One region of the Streptomyces sp. NPDC059900 genome, then DNA from elsewhere that is predicted to be linked to it. Evidence: riboswitches for the same ligand, from Rfam matches in the RefSeq annotation. Region 1 holds a riboswitch; the other holds the start of a gene.
What was found. A riboswitch is a leader RNA that binds a small molecule or an ion and turns the genes downstream of it on or off. The one in region 1 is predicted to bind glycine.
Positions count from the first base shown of each region.

Region 2: another riboswitch for glycine. It lies ahead of gcvT (glycine cleavage system aminomethyltransferase GcvT); the one in region 1 lies ahead of gcvP (aminomethyl-transferring glycine dehydrogenase).

Region 1 covers NZ_JBNNJZ010000446.1:331-6,370, forward strand. The annotation lists gene ACQKIP_RS35595 (MerR family transcriptional regulator) at 1-466, shown strand, start outside; gene ACQKIP_RS35600 (bifunctional nuclease family protein) at 520-993, shown strand; gene ACQKIP_RS35605 (MerR family transcriptional regulator) at 1,166-1,801, shown strand; gene ACQKIP_RS35610 (DNA polymerase IV) at 1,886-3,382, shown strand; gene ACQKIP_RS35615 (PRC-barrel domain-containing protein) at 3,415-3,795, opposite strand; glycine riboswitch at 3,940-4,037, shown strand; partial or broken gene gcvP (aminomethyl-transferring glycine dehydrogenase) at 4,235-6,040, shown strand, end outside.
Region 2 covers NZ_JBNNJZ010000154.1:1,048-10,380, forward strand. The annotation lists partial or broken gene ACQKIP_RS21045 (ABC transporter substrate-binding protein) at 1-568, opposite strand, end outside; gene ACQKIP_RS21050 (ABC transporter permease) at 672-1,676, opposite strand; gene ACQKIP_RS21055 (enhanced serine sensitivity protein SseB C-terminal domain-containing protein) at 2,031-2,804, opposite strand; gene ACQKIP_RS21060 (enhanced serine sensitivity protein SseB) at 2,959-3,762, opposite strand; gene ACQKIP_RS21065 (AAA family ATPase) at 3,846-4,532, opposite strand; glycine riboswitch at 4,674-4,779, shown strand; glycine riboswitch at 4,780-4,900, shown strand; gene gcvT (glycine cleavage system aminomethyltransferase GcvT) at 4,936-6,069, shown strand; gene gcvH (glycine cleavage system protein GcvH) at 6,159-6,536, shown strand; gene glyA (serine hydroxymethyltransferase) at 6,567-7,826, shown strand; gene ACQKIP_RS21085 (L-serine ammonia-lyase) at 7,981-9,333, shown strand, end outside.

The sequences.
Region 1 (6,040 bases):
CGCCCTAGAGCGCGGAGAGCGGGTCTCACTGCCCTCTCTGGGGCAACCACGCGAGCCGGGTGACGCCTGGGGCGTGAGTGACGCCGAGGAGCCCACCGCGGCCCGTGTCGGCCGTGCCGAGCTGCTTGCCGCCGCGGAGATCGAGGCGGAGCAGCTGGCCGACTGGGAGACGTACGGGCTCATCGTGCCCCTGCCCGACGGCGGTTATGACGCGGAAGCCGTGACGGTGGCCGCGCTCGTCGTCGAACTCGGGCGGTTCGGTATCGAACCCAGACATCTGCGCACCATGAAATCGGCGGCCGATCGCGAGGCCGGCCTCGTCGACCAGGTCGTCGCGCCGCTGCGCCGGCACCGTAACCCGCAGACCAGAGCCCATGCGGAAGCACGTACGAAGGAACTCGCCGGGCTGACCGGAAAGCTGCATTCTGCACTGGTGCAGACGGCGCTCGGGGTGCGGTTGCCCTGACTCGGGAGGTGCCCGACTACCCAAACCGGCCGGGCACGTCCTAGGGTTGCTGTGTGAACGAGCTCGACGTCGTAGGTGTCCGGGTGGAAATGCCCTCCAACCAACCGATCGTGCTCCTGCGTGAAGTGGGAGGCGATCGCTACCTCCCCATCTGGATCGGACCAGGGGAGGCGACCGCGATCGCCTTCGCACAGCAGGGGATGGCGCCCGCACGGCCGCTGACCCACGACCTGTTCAAGGACGTGCTGGAGGCGGTGGGTCAGGAGCTCACCGAGGTGCGCATCACGGACCTCCGGGAAGGTGTCTTCTACGCGGAGCTGGTCTTCGCCAGCGGAGTCGAGGTGAGCGCCCGGCCGTCCGACGCCATAGCGCTCGCCCTGCGCACCGGAACGCCGATCTACGGCAGTGACGGTGTCCTCGACGACGCGGGCATCGCCATTCCGGACGAGCAGGAGGACGAAGTGGAGAAGTTCCGCGAGTTCCTCGACCAGATCTCGCCCGAGGACTTCGGCACCAACAGCCAGTAGTCCGCCGATTCCGCAGGGTTTCGGCGGGCCATTCGGCTAGCCTTTCCCGGCGGTGCGGTACGGCAAACCACTCTTAGGGTGATTATCACTCGGCGTGCCGAGTGTGGCGATCGTTGACGAGCCCCTGGCAACTGCCTACCGTCGAGAAGGCAGGTCAAGGACGGAGGTCGGCGTGAGAAGCAGCGGCGACGGTACGGCGATGGGTGGGCCGTACCCGCTTCACAGCGGCACGGCCGGTCACTCTCCGCAGAGGCCGATTGTGGTTCAGGCAAGCGTTCAGGGGAGCGGGGACGCCACGTCCGGACAGCCCGAACAGGAACAGATCGGTTACCGGGGGCCGACCGCGTGCGCGGCCGCCGGCATCACCTACCGCCAGCTCGACTACTGGGCCCGTACGGGCCTCGTCGAGCCCAGTGTGCGGTCCGCGGGCGGATCGGGGACGCAGCGCCTCTACAACTTCCGGGACGTCGTCGTCCTGAAGATCGTGAAGCGGTTCCTCGACACCGGTGTGTCCCTGCAGAACATCCGGACCACGGTGCAGCATCTGCGCGACGGCGGTTTCACGGACCTGGAGCGGCTGACGCTCATGAGCGACGGCGCGACGGTCTACGAATGCACGTCGCCCGACGAGGTCCACGATCTGCTCCAGGGCGGCCAGGGCGTCTTCGGCATCGCCGTGGGTGTCGTGTGGCGGGACGTCGAAGCGGCGCTCTCGCAGCTGCACGGCGAGCGGATCGACACCGGGGAGACGCTGCTGCGGCAGAACCCCGCCGATGAGCTCGCGAGGCGGCGCAACAGGGCGGTGTGAGGCGGCCCCCACGGCCGCGGCCGGTCCGGGGTGTGCGGTGGCGCCCCGGCGGCGTTGTCAGTGGCGTAGGGCAGCATCAGGGGTGTGAGAACCGCGCCCACGATTCTGCATCTCGACATGGATGCCTTCTACGCGTCTGCCGAGCAGGCCGCGAAGCCGAGTCTGCGCGGGAAAGCCGTGGTGGTGGGCGGCCTCGGCCCTCGGGGCGTGGTGGCGACGGCGTCGTACGAAGCGCGCAGGTTCGGGGTGCACTCGGCGATGCCCATGGGGCAGGCGCGGCGCCTGGCGCCCAATGCCGCCTATCTCGTGCCGCGCTTCGGTCTCTACCGCGAGATCAGCGACCAGGTGATGACGCTGCTGCGCGAGCTGTCGCCGCTGGTGGAGCCGCTCAGCCTGGACGAGGCCTTCGTCGACCTGGAGGCGGGCGGCGTGGCCGACGACCAGGCGTCGGCGCTCGCGGTGGGCGAGCGGTTGCGGGCGGACATCAAGGCGGTGACCGGGCTCGCGGGGTCCGTCGGGCTCGCCGCGTCCAAGATGCTGGCGAAGATCGCCTCGGAGGAGGCCAAGCCGGACGGGCTGCGGCTGATAGTGCCGGGGATCGAGCGGGACCTGCTCGGGCCGATGCCGGTGCGGACGTTGCCCGGTGTCGGGCCCGCCACCGGGGACCACCTGCGCCGGGGCGGGATCACGACGGTGGGGGAGATCGCCGAGGCCGGCGAGGACGAGCTCGTACGGCTCCTGGGGAAGTCGCACGGCAGTGCGCTGTACGCGATGGCGCTCGCGCGGGACGAGCGGCCCGTGGTGGCGGAGCGGGAATCCAAGTCGGTCAGCGTCGAGGACACGTACGACGTGGACATCCATGACCGGGTGCGCGTCAGGGGCGAGGTGGCGCGGCTTGCCGACCGGTGTGTGGAGCGGCTGCGGGCCGCGGGGCACTCGGGGCGGACCATCGTCCTGAAGGTGCGGCGGTTCGACTTCTCGACCCTGACGCGCTCCGAGACGCTGCGCGGGCCCACGGACGACCCCGGGGTGGTGCGGGAGGCCGCCGCGCGGCTTCTTGAGTCCGTGGACACCACCGGGGGCGTGCGGCTCCTGGGGGTGGGGGTCACGGGGCTCGCCGACTACACGCAGGAGGATCTCTTCGCGCAGGCCCAGGCACAGGCCGAGGCGGAAGCACAGGCGCAGGCCCAGGCGCAGGCCCGGGCACAGGCTCTGGAGCCGGGGGAGGGCGAGGACGGGGCCGGGGCTGCGGGGGAAGCGGTGGAGGGGGCCACGGGGACCGCGGAGGCTGCGCAAGGGGTCACGGAGGCGGCGGAGGAGCCGTCCGCCGGGGAAGTGCCGCTCGGGGCGCGGCGGTGGGCCGCCGGGCACGACGTGCGGCATGCCCGGTACGGGCACGGGTGGGTGCAGGGCAGTGGCCTGGGGCGGGTGACGGTGCGCTTCGAGACGCCGGAGTCCTCGGTGCCGGGGCGGGTGCGGACCTTTCGGACCGATGATCCTGCGCTTGAGCCCGCGGAGCCTTTGCCCTTGGTGGCCTCGCCCGGGGACGGGGACGGGGCCGAGTCGCGCCCCCTGGTGTAGCGATGTCCCGGCAGCGGGCTCGCAGGGAGCCCTCAGGTGCTCTCCTGGCCCGCGATCTTGCCGAAGTCCTGGTCCGGCGGAGGCGGTGACTGCGGGGGCGTGATGTCGAGGCCGTAGTGGTGGTAGAGCTGAAGTTCCTGTTCGGGGGAGAGATGGCGGCCCACGCCGAAGTCCGGGGCGTCTTTGATCAGGGAGCGTTCGAAGGGGATGCGCAGGGTGCCGTCGCTCCTGAGCTCGCTGGGCTCCAGGGGCACGAACGCGTCCCGGCTGAACAGCCCCGTGCGTATGGCGGCCCACTCCGGGGCGCCGGTGGCGTCGTCGAGATAGACCTCGTCGATCGTGCCGATCTTGGCCCCGTTCAGGTCGAACGCCTTCCGGCCGATCAGGTTGCGCGGATCGATATCGGTCTGCACGGTCCCTCCAACTGGTCGAGGCTTGTCGAAGTGGGGCGTAACTCATCCTTGTTCGTTCGTAATCACTACGAAAGAGCACTTCGGGGCAGGCGGCCACTCGAGGGATGGGTCGCGGTCCTCGCTGGTAGGCTGGCGGATGGCTGCTGACCCCGTGCGGGAGAGCTCTCCGGTCGAAACACCGGGGGCGCCGAAGGAGCAACTCCTCCCCGGAATCTCTCAGGCCCCTGTACCGCACGGACGAGGTCACTCTGGAAAGCAGGGCGGGCGTCGGGCGGGCACGTTCGGAACCCTTCCTCACCGACGGTGAAAGCCGGGACGGTGCCTCTGGCGAGGCGCGGCCTGGTGAAACTCTCAGGTTGAGATGACAGAGGGGGAGGCCGTCCGGGTACCCGTGCCGTGGTGCCCCTCGCAGGTCGCGTCAGACCCGGAGGCCTCCGCAATGACCGCCACCCCTCGCATCCCGCTTTCACAGCTCGAGCAGGGCATTCCCTTCGAGCAGCGGCACATCGGCCCCGATGTGGAAGCACGGGCCAAGATGCTCGCGCAGGTCGGGTACGGCTCGCTCGACGAGCTGACCGCCGCCGCCGTACCGGATGTGATCAAGAACGCCGAGGCGCTGAAGCTGCCCGGCGCGCGCACCGAGGCCGAGGTCCTGGCCGAGCTGCGCTCCCTCGCGGACCGCAACCAGGTTCTTGATTCCATGATCGGGCTCGGCTACTACGGGACCTTCACGCCGCCGGTGATCCTGCGGAACGTCATGGAGAACCCGGCGTGGTACACCGCTTACACGCCGTACCAGCCCGAGATCTCCCAGGGCCGCCTCGAGGCGCTGCTCAACTTCCAGACCGTCGTCGCCGAACTGACCGGCCTGCCCACCTCCGGTGCCTCGCTGCTCGACGAGGGGACGGCCGCCGCCGAGGCCATGGCCCTGTCGCGGCGCATGGGCAAGGTCAAGGACGGTGTCTTCCTCGTCGACGCCGACGCGCTGCCGCAGACCGTCGCCGTGATCCAGACCCGCGCGGAGCCGACCGGCGTCGAGGTCGTGGTCGCCGATCTGAGCGAGGGCATCCCCGCCGAGGTCGCCGAGCGCGGTGTCGTCGGCGTCCTGATCCAGTACCCCGGCGCCTCCGGTGCCGTACGGGACATCAAGCCCCTCATCGAGCAGGCGCACGAGCTCGGCGCCATAGTCTCCGTGGCCGCCGACCTGCTCGCCCTGACGCTGCTCACCTCGCCCGGCGAGCTCGGGGCCGACATCGCGGTGGGCACCACGCAGCGCTTCGGCGTCCCGATGGGCTTCGGCGGACCGCACGCCGGCTACATGGCGGTGCGCGAGAAGTTCGCCCGCAGCCTGCCCGGGCGGCTCGTCGGTGTCTCCGTGGACGCGGACGGCAACAAGGCCTACCGCCTCGCCCTGCAGACCCGTGAGCAGCACATCCGGCGCGAGAAGGCCACCAGCAACATCTGTACCGCCCAGGTGCTGCTCGCCGTGATGGCCGGAATGTACGCGGTCTACCACGGGCCCGACGGCCTGAAGTCCATCGCGCGCCGTACCCACCGCTACGCGACCCTGCTCGCCGCGGGCCTCGCCGCGGGCGGGGTCGAGGTCGTGCACGGCGCGTACTTCGACACCCTGACCGTGCGGGTGCCCGGCCGGGCCGAGCAGCTCGTCGCCGCGGCCCGCGAGGGCGGCGTCAACATCCACCAGGTCGACGCCGACCACGTATCGCTTGCCTGCGACGAGACCACCACGCGCAACCAACTCACCGCGATCTGGACCGCGTTCGGCGTCGAGGCCGACGTCGAGGCGCTCGACGCGGAGATCGGTGACTCGCTCCCGGCCGGGCTGCTGCGCGAGGACGAGTACCTCACGCACCCCGTCTTCCACCAGTACCGCTCCGAGACGGCCATGCTGCGCTACCTGCGCAAGCTGTCCGACCGGGACTACGCGCTCGACCGCGGCATGATCCCGCTGGGCTCCTGCACCATGAAGCTCAACGCCACCACGGAGATGGAGCCGGTCACCTGGCCCGAGTTCGGGCAGCTGCACCCCTTCGCGCCCGCCCCGCAGGCGCAGGGCTATCTGACCCTCATCCGCGAGTTGGAGGAGCGGCTCGCCGAGGTCACCGGGTACGACAAGGTCTCGCTGCAGCCCAACGCAGGGTCGCAGGGCGAGCTCGCCGGACTGCTCGCCGTGCGCGGCTACCACCGCGCCAACGGCGACGACCAGCGCACCGTCTGCCTCATC
Region 2 (9,333 bases), on a different contig from region 1:
CCTTCAGACCCAGCTTGTCCTTGGACTTGTCCTCGTAGGGGCCCTTGTACTCGCCCTTGGGGTCGAGCGTGGACTTGAGGTAGCCCGGACCACCGGTGATGACCTTGGTCGCCCAGATGCGCTCGATGCCGTACTTGATGTCCTTGGAGGTCAGCTTCGAGCCGTCCTCCCAGGTGAGGCCGTCACGCAGCTTGTACGTGTAGGTCTTGCCGTCGTCGCTGATCTTCGCCGTGGACTCGGCGAGGTCGGGGACGAGCTTGTTGGAGGCGGCACCCGGCTTGGTGTCGTACGTGATCAGCGTGCGGGTGTAGTACCGCATGAAGTCCCACGTCATGCCGTAGTAGGCGCGCTGCGGGTCGGCCGAGTCCAGGTCCTGCTTGGCGATGAACTTGAGCGTTCCGCCCTTCTTCGCCGACTTGTTCGCGACCTTGCCGATCGCCGCGTTGTAACCGGCGCCCTTGCTGTCGTCGTCGTCGCTGCCGCCGCCGCACGCCGTGGTGGTCACCAGCGCCGCCACGACGAGGGCCGCGCCTGCGGTCAACCGTCGTTTAGAGGAACCTGTGGGCATTTCTCGCATCCTCCGAGATTCGCGGTCCTTGGCGTTTGACTGCCTTAAGAACCATGGGAAGAGCCACCTGACGCTGCGGCAGGGGCAAGCCAGTTGAAGCTTTTTACCGAGTTCCCTTGGGGTCCAGGGCGTCGCGCAGCCCGTCACCGAAGAGGTTGAAGGCAAGCACGGTCACGAAGATCGCCAGGCCGGGGAAGACCATGAACATCGGGTCGTGCTCGTACGTCGCGAGCGCGTCCCGGAGCATGCCGCCCCAGGAGGCCGTCGGCGGACGCACACCCGCGCCGAGGAAGCTGAGGGCCGCTTCGGTGAGGATGTTGGTGGGGATCATGAGCGTGGCGTACACGGTGATCGGTGCGACCAGGTTCGGCAGCAACTCCCGGAAGAGAATGTGCCGTTGGCCGCCGCCGAGGCTGCGGGCCGCTTCCACGTACTCGCGTTCGCGCAGGGAGAGGGTCTGTCCGCGGACGATGCGGCCGACGTAGGGCCAGCCGAAGAAGCCGATCACCAGGATCAGTACGGCGATGCGTACGCCGCTGCCGGTCAGGCCGAGCAGGTCGTCGGGCAGGACCGAGACCAGGGAGATCACGAAGAGCAGCTGCGGGAAGGAGAGCAGTACGTCCATGACCCGGCTGATCAGCGCGTCGACCCAGCCGCCGAAGTAGCCGGCGATGATGCCGAAGAAGGTGCCGAGCACCACGGCCACCACCGCGGCGAGGAAGGCCACGAGGAGGGAGATCCGGGCGCCGTAGACGACCCGGCTGAAGATGTCGCGTCCCTTGTTCGGCTCGACGCCGAAGAGGAAGTCCCAACTCATGCCGCCGAACGCGCCCTTGGGCAGGTTCGTGAGGTCTTCCAGCTCTTCCTGATGGAACTCGTTGGGCGGGTGGCCCAGCAGGGAGACGATCAGGGGAGCGAAGACGGCGACAAGGACCAGGACAATCACGGTGATGCCACCGGCCAGGGCGACCTTGTCCCGCTTCAGGCGGTTCCAGGCGATCTGCTTGAGGGACCGCCCCTCGACCTTCTTCACCCCTGCATCAACTGCGGGAGCGACGTCCGCTGTCGGGTCCGCGTCCGCAGGTGTGTCATGCAATGGTGCCGTCATCGTGGCAGGGACCCCTCTCAACCGGTGGTGACCGGCCCGCACTTGCCGCTGTAGCGACGTGATCAGTCCGTCGTACACAGGGGCGAAGCGCCCCACTTGCGGGAGTCTTCATCGGGGTTGCGATCTGTTACCAGCCTTGACGGGGAAAGGATGCTCAACCGTGATGCTGTTCGAGGTGTTCCGTTATCCGGACGCAGGTGAACGAGGGGCGAACACGGGGCAGTTGCGTCGCAAGGTGCCACGGGAGCCCATAGGCCCCCTCCCCCACCAGAACGGACATCCTGGCGGTCAGGGCAGGTATACGAGCCGCGGTGGCCGGTTCAGGACCCTGCCGTGCGGGGGTGCCGAGCGCCTTCAGTACTGCGCGGGGTAGCCGTAGCCGCCCGCGGGGGCCGGGGCGGGCTGGGCCTCGCGGTCGTAGAAGGGCCTGGCGTTGGCGCGCAGCCACAGGGCGACGGGGTCGTACGCGTCGGACATCGCGACCGTCGAGACGGGCAGGCCGTCGGGGACGGCGGCGATCGACTGCTGCATCATCGTGCGTACCCCGTCCACCGAGGACGGCGACGTGTCGTACACATCCAGGCCGATGGCCAGGTACGGCGCGCCGAGCGCGGGCTGCACCCAGGCGCGGCGCAGCGAGCGGACCGCGGGGGTGCGGTGGGCGTTCTGCGTGAGCAGGGCGTAGAACTGGGGGATCTCGATGGCCGGCTCGGTGAGCCTGAGCGGGCCCGCGGGCAGCAGGTCGAGGCCCGACGCGATGCGCCGCAGGTCGAGCCAGGGGATGCCGACGCCGCCGCCGGGGGCGTGCGGGTTGAGCCAGAGGCCGTAGTGGTCGGGGTAGAGGGTGCGGGCGATGTCGAGCCCGCTCACCACCTCGTACGAGCGGTTCCAGCCACTGGCGGAGAGCTCCTGGGCGGAGGTCACGCACGGTGCGTAACCGAGTCCCTCGACCTCCATGTTCCCGTACTGGGCGTCGGGGGATCCGGCCTGACCGTGCCAGAGCAGCATCCAGACCTGGTCGGCGGCGAGGGCCCGCAGGAGCGCCTCGTAGGCGTCGTAACGCCCCGGCGTCACCTGGCGCAGCATGTGCTCGACCTGCCCGGCCGCAGCCGTGCCCGACGCACTCACCCTTAACCGCCCCTTCGCGATGACCCGCTGACCCGCTGACCCGGTGGCCCGCTGACCGGTGACCCGGTGGCCCCGGGTCATGAAACCAGCTTAAGCGGGGATCCTGACACCGACTTGACGTACGGCACCCTCGCACGCGTACCTGCACAAGTCCTTACACATGGCCGTGCTCGTGTCCGGAGATCTGGCCGAAGAAGGGCCTCACCCGCTCGCGCATCCAGTCGCCGACCGGGTCCCTGGCCACGTCGAGCAGCACGAGGTTCACCGCCCAGGGCACCGGCGCGGCGCCGAGCGCACGGCCCACTGCCTCCATCGGCAGCTCGCGCGCGTTGCCCTCCCAGGAGCTCAGTTCGACGCCGACGAACAGCGTCGGCTCCTCCCCTTCGACGCTTGCCAGACAGCGGCGGGCGCTCAGGACGACCCCGGTGGCCTCGAACTCGCGGGCGGCGGCGGACAGGAAGTCCACCGGGTCCTGCTGCCAGTCCGGCTCGAAGAGGCGTACGCGGCCGCCGGTAGCCGGGCCGTCGAGCGGGGTGCGCCCGGCCCGGCAGAGCTCGGCGACGGCCGGCGGCGGCAGCGGGACCCCGACCGTGCCGTCCGGGTTGACCGCGATGCCCAGCTGCGGGGGCAGGCCGCGGGCGAATTCCACGGCGGGTGCCACGGTGCAGCCCATGCGGCCGCCGGTGGCCTGCTGGAACTGCTGCTCGGAGCTGAAGACGGGGACGTAGGCCTGGCCCTCGATCTCCAGCGTGGGCAGATCGAGGGTGCCGCTGTCCGGCGCCCCGCCGTTGGGCAGCGGCACCCAGACGTGGCTGCGGCCGAGCACCTCGACGATGCGGGCGCCCGCGGAGGCGCCCGGCGCCCCCGGCGTGCCCAGGGATGCCGCGAGTACCTCTTCGAGTTCGTTGCCCGGCCATCCCGCGTACGGATGGGGGTGTGCCTGCGCCGGAATGTCCATCTGTCTGTCCAACCCCTGCTCTGTCCCGCTCTGCCTGCGGCATGACCCTAACGCGGCGGGCGGCCCGGCATCCGGAGGGCTGCTCAGTCCCCGAAGCCGATCCCGCGCAGGACGTCCGCCGCCGTGCGGTCGAGCAGGATCGCGGAACCGCAGCCGCGCGGCAGATCGCCCCGCTCGGCGGCGCCGACGAGGCGGGCGATGGTTCTGCGGTGCCGCGCGAAGGCGTACCTCGACACGCCGCGCCCGCGCGAGAGCTGGCCCTCTATGGCGGTGGCGGGCTCCACGTCGAGGAGCAGCAGATGCAGCGTCGTGCCGCGCCGCACGGCTTCCCTGGCCAGCCAGCGGCGCACCCACGCCTGGGTACCGCAGTCGTGCACCACCACGCCCTCGCCGGAGCGCAGGGCGGCGCGGAGGCCCGCGTAGTGCGCGAGGCGGACCAGGGGGCGGTAGACCGCGTACGGCAGCAGGCGCGGCATGCGCCGGGCCCAGCGGTCCCGGGTGTCCTGCGAGTCGATGCGGGGTCCCGCGACGGCTCTGCTCATCAGCGTGGACTTGCCGCTGCCCGGCAGACCGGAGACGACGATCAGGTCACCGGCGCCGAACGTCAGGCGGTGCGGGCTGTGGCCCGTCCGCTGCCGCAGGTCGCGGACGACGGCCGCGGGCAGGGCGCCGCAGCTCTCCCTGGTGGGGGCGGCGGCCTGTTTGGGCAGGGCCACCCCCGTGCTGGTCGCGTAGACGCTCGTCCTGCGCACCGTGATCGGCCTCCCCATAGCGGTCACGTAACTGCTTCCCGCAGCTTCCCCGGCAAGTGTAAAGAGAAGGTAATGCGGCACAAGGGCATTACTCGATCGGCACTGCCCTGTGACAGGGGCGCGTGCAATGATGTGCGCGCAAACTCCATACAGGCCGTTTGAATCCGCGCGGGAGAGTTCCCGGAAACCGTCGAAAGACGCTCCGGGGCGCCGAAGGAGCAAGTCCCTCCCTTGAATCTCTCAGGCCCCGTACCGCGCGGGCGAGGCACATCTGAAAAGCGGGCCGCCCCGGCGGCTCCACCCAAGGTGCAAGTCATGACCTCCTGTACGAGATGTACGGACGGGTCGTGGTGAACCTCTCAGGTTCCGATGACAGATGGGGAGGATCGACCTCGCCCGTCATGCCCTGGGAGTTCCCCCTATGAGTACCGTCCCCCGTCTGACCGCCCTCGATGCCGTGCATCGCGCGCTCGGCGCGACCATGACCGACTTCGCGGGCTGGGACATGCCGCTGCGCTACGGCAGCGAGCGCGACGAGCACGTCGCCGTACGCACCAAGGCCGGTCTCTTCGATCTCTCCCACATGGGCGAGATCACCGTCAGCGGCCCGGAGGCCGTGGACTTCCTGAACTTCTCGCTGGTCGGCAACATCGGCTCCATCGGTGTCGGCCGCGCCCGCTACACGATGATCTGTGCCGAGGACGGCGGGATCCTGGACGACCTGATCGTCTACCGGCTCGGCGAGCCCGACGCCCCCGAGTACATGATCGTCGCCAACGCATCGAACGCCCAGACCGTTCTGAACGAGCTGAGCAATCGCGCCGAGGAGTTCGACGTCGAGGTCCGCGACGACCGCGACGCGTACGCCCTGCTCGCCGTCCAGGGTCCCGAGTCCCCCGGCATCCTGAAGTCAGTCACGGACGCGGATCTGGACGGCCTGAAGTACTACGCGGGCCTGCCCGGCACCGTCGCGGGCGTGCCCGCCCTGATCGCCCGCACCGGCTACACCGGCGAGGACGGCTTCGAGCTGTTCGTCGCCCCCGGTGACGCCGAGAAGCTCTGGAACGCGCTCATGGCGGCCGGCGAGTCCGTCGGCCTGGTCCCGGCCGGGCTCTCCTGCCGCGACACGCTCCGCCTGGAGGCGGGCATGCCGCTGTACGGGCACGAGCTGACCGCCGAGCTGACGCCCTTCGACGCGGGCCTTGGCCGGGTCGTGAAGTTCGAGAAGACCTCGATGTCCGAGAACTTCGTGGGCCGCGCCGCGCTCGCGGCCGCCGCCGAGCGCGCCGAGACCGCTCCCCCGCGCAAGCTGGTGGGCCTTATCGCCGAAGGCCGCCGCATCCCGCGCGCGGGCTTCGCCGTGGTCGCCGACGGCAAGATCATCGGCGAGGTCACCTCCGGCGCGCCGTCCCCGACGCTGGGCAAGCCGATCGCCATCGCGTACGTCGACGCGGCGCACGCGACCCCCGGCACCGAAGGCGTCGGCGTGGACATCCGGGGCACGCACGAGCCGTACGAGGTCGTGGCTCTGCCGTTCTACAAGCGCCAGAAGTGACACTTCCGTCTCTGTGGTAAGCCGGAAGTGACCCCACGCACATCATTCCCGTTCCGCAGCACCCACCCGCGTACAGGAGAATTCAGGTCATGAGCAACCCCCAGCAGCTGCGTTACAGCAAGGAGCACGAGTGGCTCTCGGCCACCGAGGACGGTGTGGCGACGGTCGGTATCACGGAGCACGCCGCCAACGCGCTCGGTGACGTCGTCTACGCCGACCTTCCCGAGGCCGGCGCCGCGGTGACCGCGGGCGAGACGTGCGGCGAGCTCGAGTCGACCAAGTCCGTCAGCGACCTGTACTCGCCGGTCACCGGCGAGGTCGTCGAGTCGAACCAGGACGTCACGGACGACCCGTCGCTCGTCAACTCCGCCCCGTTCGAGGGTGGTTGGCTCTTCAAGGTGCGCGTCTCGGAGGAGCCGAAGGACCTGCTCTCCGCAGACGAGTACACCGAGTTCTCCGGCAGCTGAAGCCCCCCGAAGACCCCTAGGGACCACCTGATGTCGCTTCTCAACACCCCTCTCCACGAGCTGGACCCGGACGTCGCCGCCGCCGTCGACGCCGAGCTCCACCGTCAGCAGTCCACCCTGGAAATGATCGCTTCGGAGAACTTCGCTCCCGTCGCGGTCATGGAGGCCCAGGGCACGGTCCTCACCAACAAGTACGCCGAGGGCTACCCCGGCCGCCGCTACTACGGCGGCTGCGAGCACGTCGACGTGACCGAGCAGATCGCGATCGACCGGCTCAAGGACCTGTTCGGCGCCGAGTACGCCAACGTCCAGCCGCACTCCGGCGCCTCCGCCAACCAGGCCGCCCTCTTCGCCATCGCCAAGCCCGGCGACACGATCCTGGGCCTGGACCTGGCGCACGGCGGCCACCTCACCCACGGCATGCGCCTGAACTTCTCCGGCAAGCAGTTCAACGTGGTCCCGTACCACGTCGACGACGCCGGTCTGGTCGACATGGCCGAGGTCGAGCGCCTGGCCAAGGAGAACAACCCCCAGGTGATCATCGCGGGCTGGTCGGCCTACCCGCGCCACCTGGACTTCGCCGAGTTCCGCCGGATCGCCGACGAGGTCGGCGCGAAGCTGTGGGTCGACATGGCGCACTTCGCCGGTCTCGTCGCCGCGGGTCTGCACCCCAACCCGGTGCCGTTCGCGGACGTGGTCACCTCCACCACGCACAAGACGCTCGGCGGCCCGCGCGGCGGCATCATCCTGGCCCGCGACAAGGAATTCGCGAAGAAGCTGAACTCCGCGGTCTTCCCGGGCTTCCAGGGCGGCCCCCTGGAGCACGTGATCGCGGCCAAGGCCGTCTCCTTCAAGGTCGCGGCCTCCGAGGAGTTCAAGGAGCGCCAGCAGCGCACCCTGGACGGCGCCCGCATCCTGGCCGAGCGCCTGGTGCAGGACGACGCGAAGGCCGTCGGCGTCGACGTCCTGTCCGGCGGCACGGACGTGCACCTGGTCCTGGTGGACCTGCGCAACTCCGAGCTCGACGGGCAGCAGGCCGAGGACCGCCTCCACGAGGTCGGCATCACGGTCAACCGCAACGCGATCCCGAACGACCCGCGCCCCCCGATGGTCACCTCGGGCCTGCGGATCGGTACGCCGGCGCTCGCGACCCGCGGCTTCGACCAGGACGACTTCCGTGAGGTCGCCGACATCATCGCCGAGGCGCTGAAGCCGGGCTTCGACACGGAATCCCTCAAGGCCCGCGTCTCCGCCTTGGCAGCGAAGCACCCGCTGTACCCCAACCTGTAGCAGTTTCGTACGCTTTCTGTCGTACGAATCTTCGGGGCACCGCGCACACTGGAACCGAACAGTGAGTGCGGTGCCCCGGCCCATGCCCCGCCCTTGAACCATCTGCACTACCCCGGCAGACAACGGCGTCTACCAACCACCATTGGAGTTTCTCGTGGCCCTCTCGGTCTTCGACCTGTTCTCGATCGGCATCGGCCCGTCCAGCTCCCACACGGTCGGTCCCATGCGCGCCGCCCGCATCTTCGCGAGCCGCCTCAAGAACGAGGGCCTGATGGCCCACACCGCCTCCATACGGGCCGAGCTCTACGGCTCCCTCGGCGCGACGGGCCACGGCCACGGCACCCCGAAGGCGGTGCTCCTGGGCCTGGAGGGCGAGTCCCCGCGCTCGGTCGACGTCGAGTTCGCAGACGATCGCGTCGAGCAGATCAAGAGCACCGACCGCCTCAGCCTCCTCGGCATGCACGAGATCGACTTCGACTTCGACGAGGACCTGATCCTGCACCGCCGCAAGGCCCTGCCGTACCACGCCAACGGCATGACGATCTTCGCGTACGACCGTGAGGGCGCACTCCTCCTGGAGAAGACGTACTACTCCGTGGGCGGCGGCTTCGTGGTCGACGACGACGCGGTGGCCGGCGAGAACCCGATCGTCCCGGACGACACGGTCCTCAAGCACCCCTTCCGCACCGGCGACGAGCTGCTTCGCCTGGCCCGCGAGACGGGCCTTTCCATCTCCGCGCTGATGCTGGAGAACGAGAAGGCGTGGCGCACCGAGGCGGAGATCCGCGCGGGTCTGCTCGACATCTGGGGCGTCATGCAGTCCTGCGTCTCGCGCGGCATGTCCCGCGAGGGCATCCTGCCGGGCGGCCTCAAGGTCCGCCGCCGCGCCGCGAACTCCGCGCGCCAGCTGCGCGCCGAGGGCGATCCGCTGGCCCGCGCCATGGAGTGGATCACGCTGTACGCGATGGCCGTGAACGAGGAGAACGCCGCGGGCGGCCGCGTCGTGACCGCCCCGACGAACGGCGCCGCGGGCATCATCCCGGCCGTCCTGCACTACTACATGAACTTCGTGGCCCAGGGCTCCTCGCAGGAGGAGAGGGAAGACGGCGTGGTCCGCTTCCTGCTCGCGGCCGGTGCCATCGGCATGCTCTTCAAGGAGAACGCCTCCATCTCCGGCGCCGAGGTCGGCTGCCAGGGCGAGGTCGGCTCCGCCTGCTCGATGGCGGCGGGCGCCCTCGCCGAGGTGCTGGGCGGCAGCCCCGAGCAGGTCGAGAACGCCGCGGAGATCGGCATGGAGCACAACCTCGGCCTGACCTGCGACCCGGTCGGCGGCCTCGTCCAGATCCCGTGCATCGAGCGCAACGGCATGGCGGCGGTGAAGGCCGTGACCGCGGCGAAGATGGCGATGCGCGGCGACGGCAGCCACAAGGTGTCCCTCGACAAGGTCATCAAGACCATGAAGGACACCGGCGCCGACATGAGCGTGAAGTACAAGGAGACGGCACGG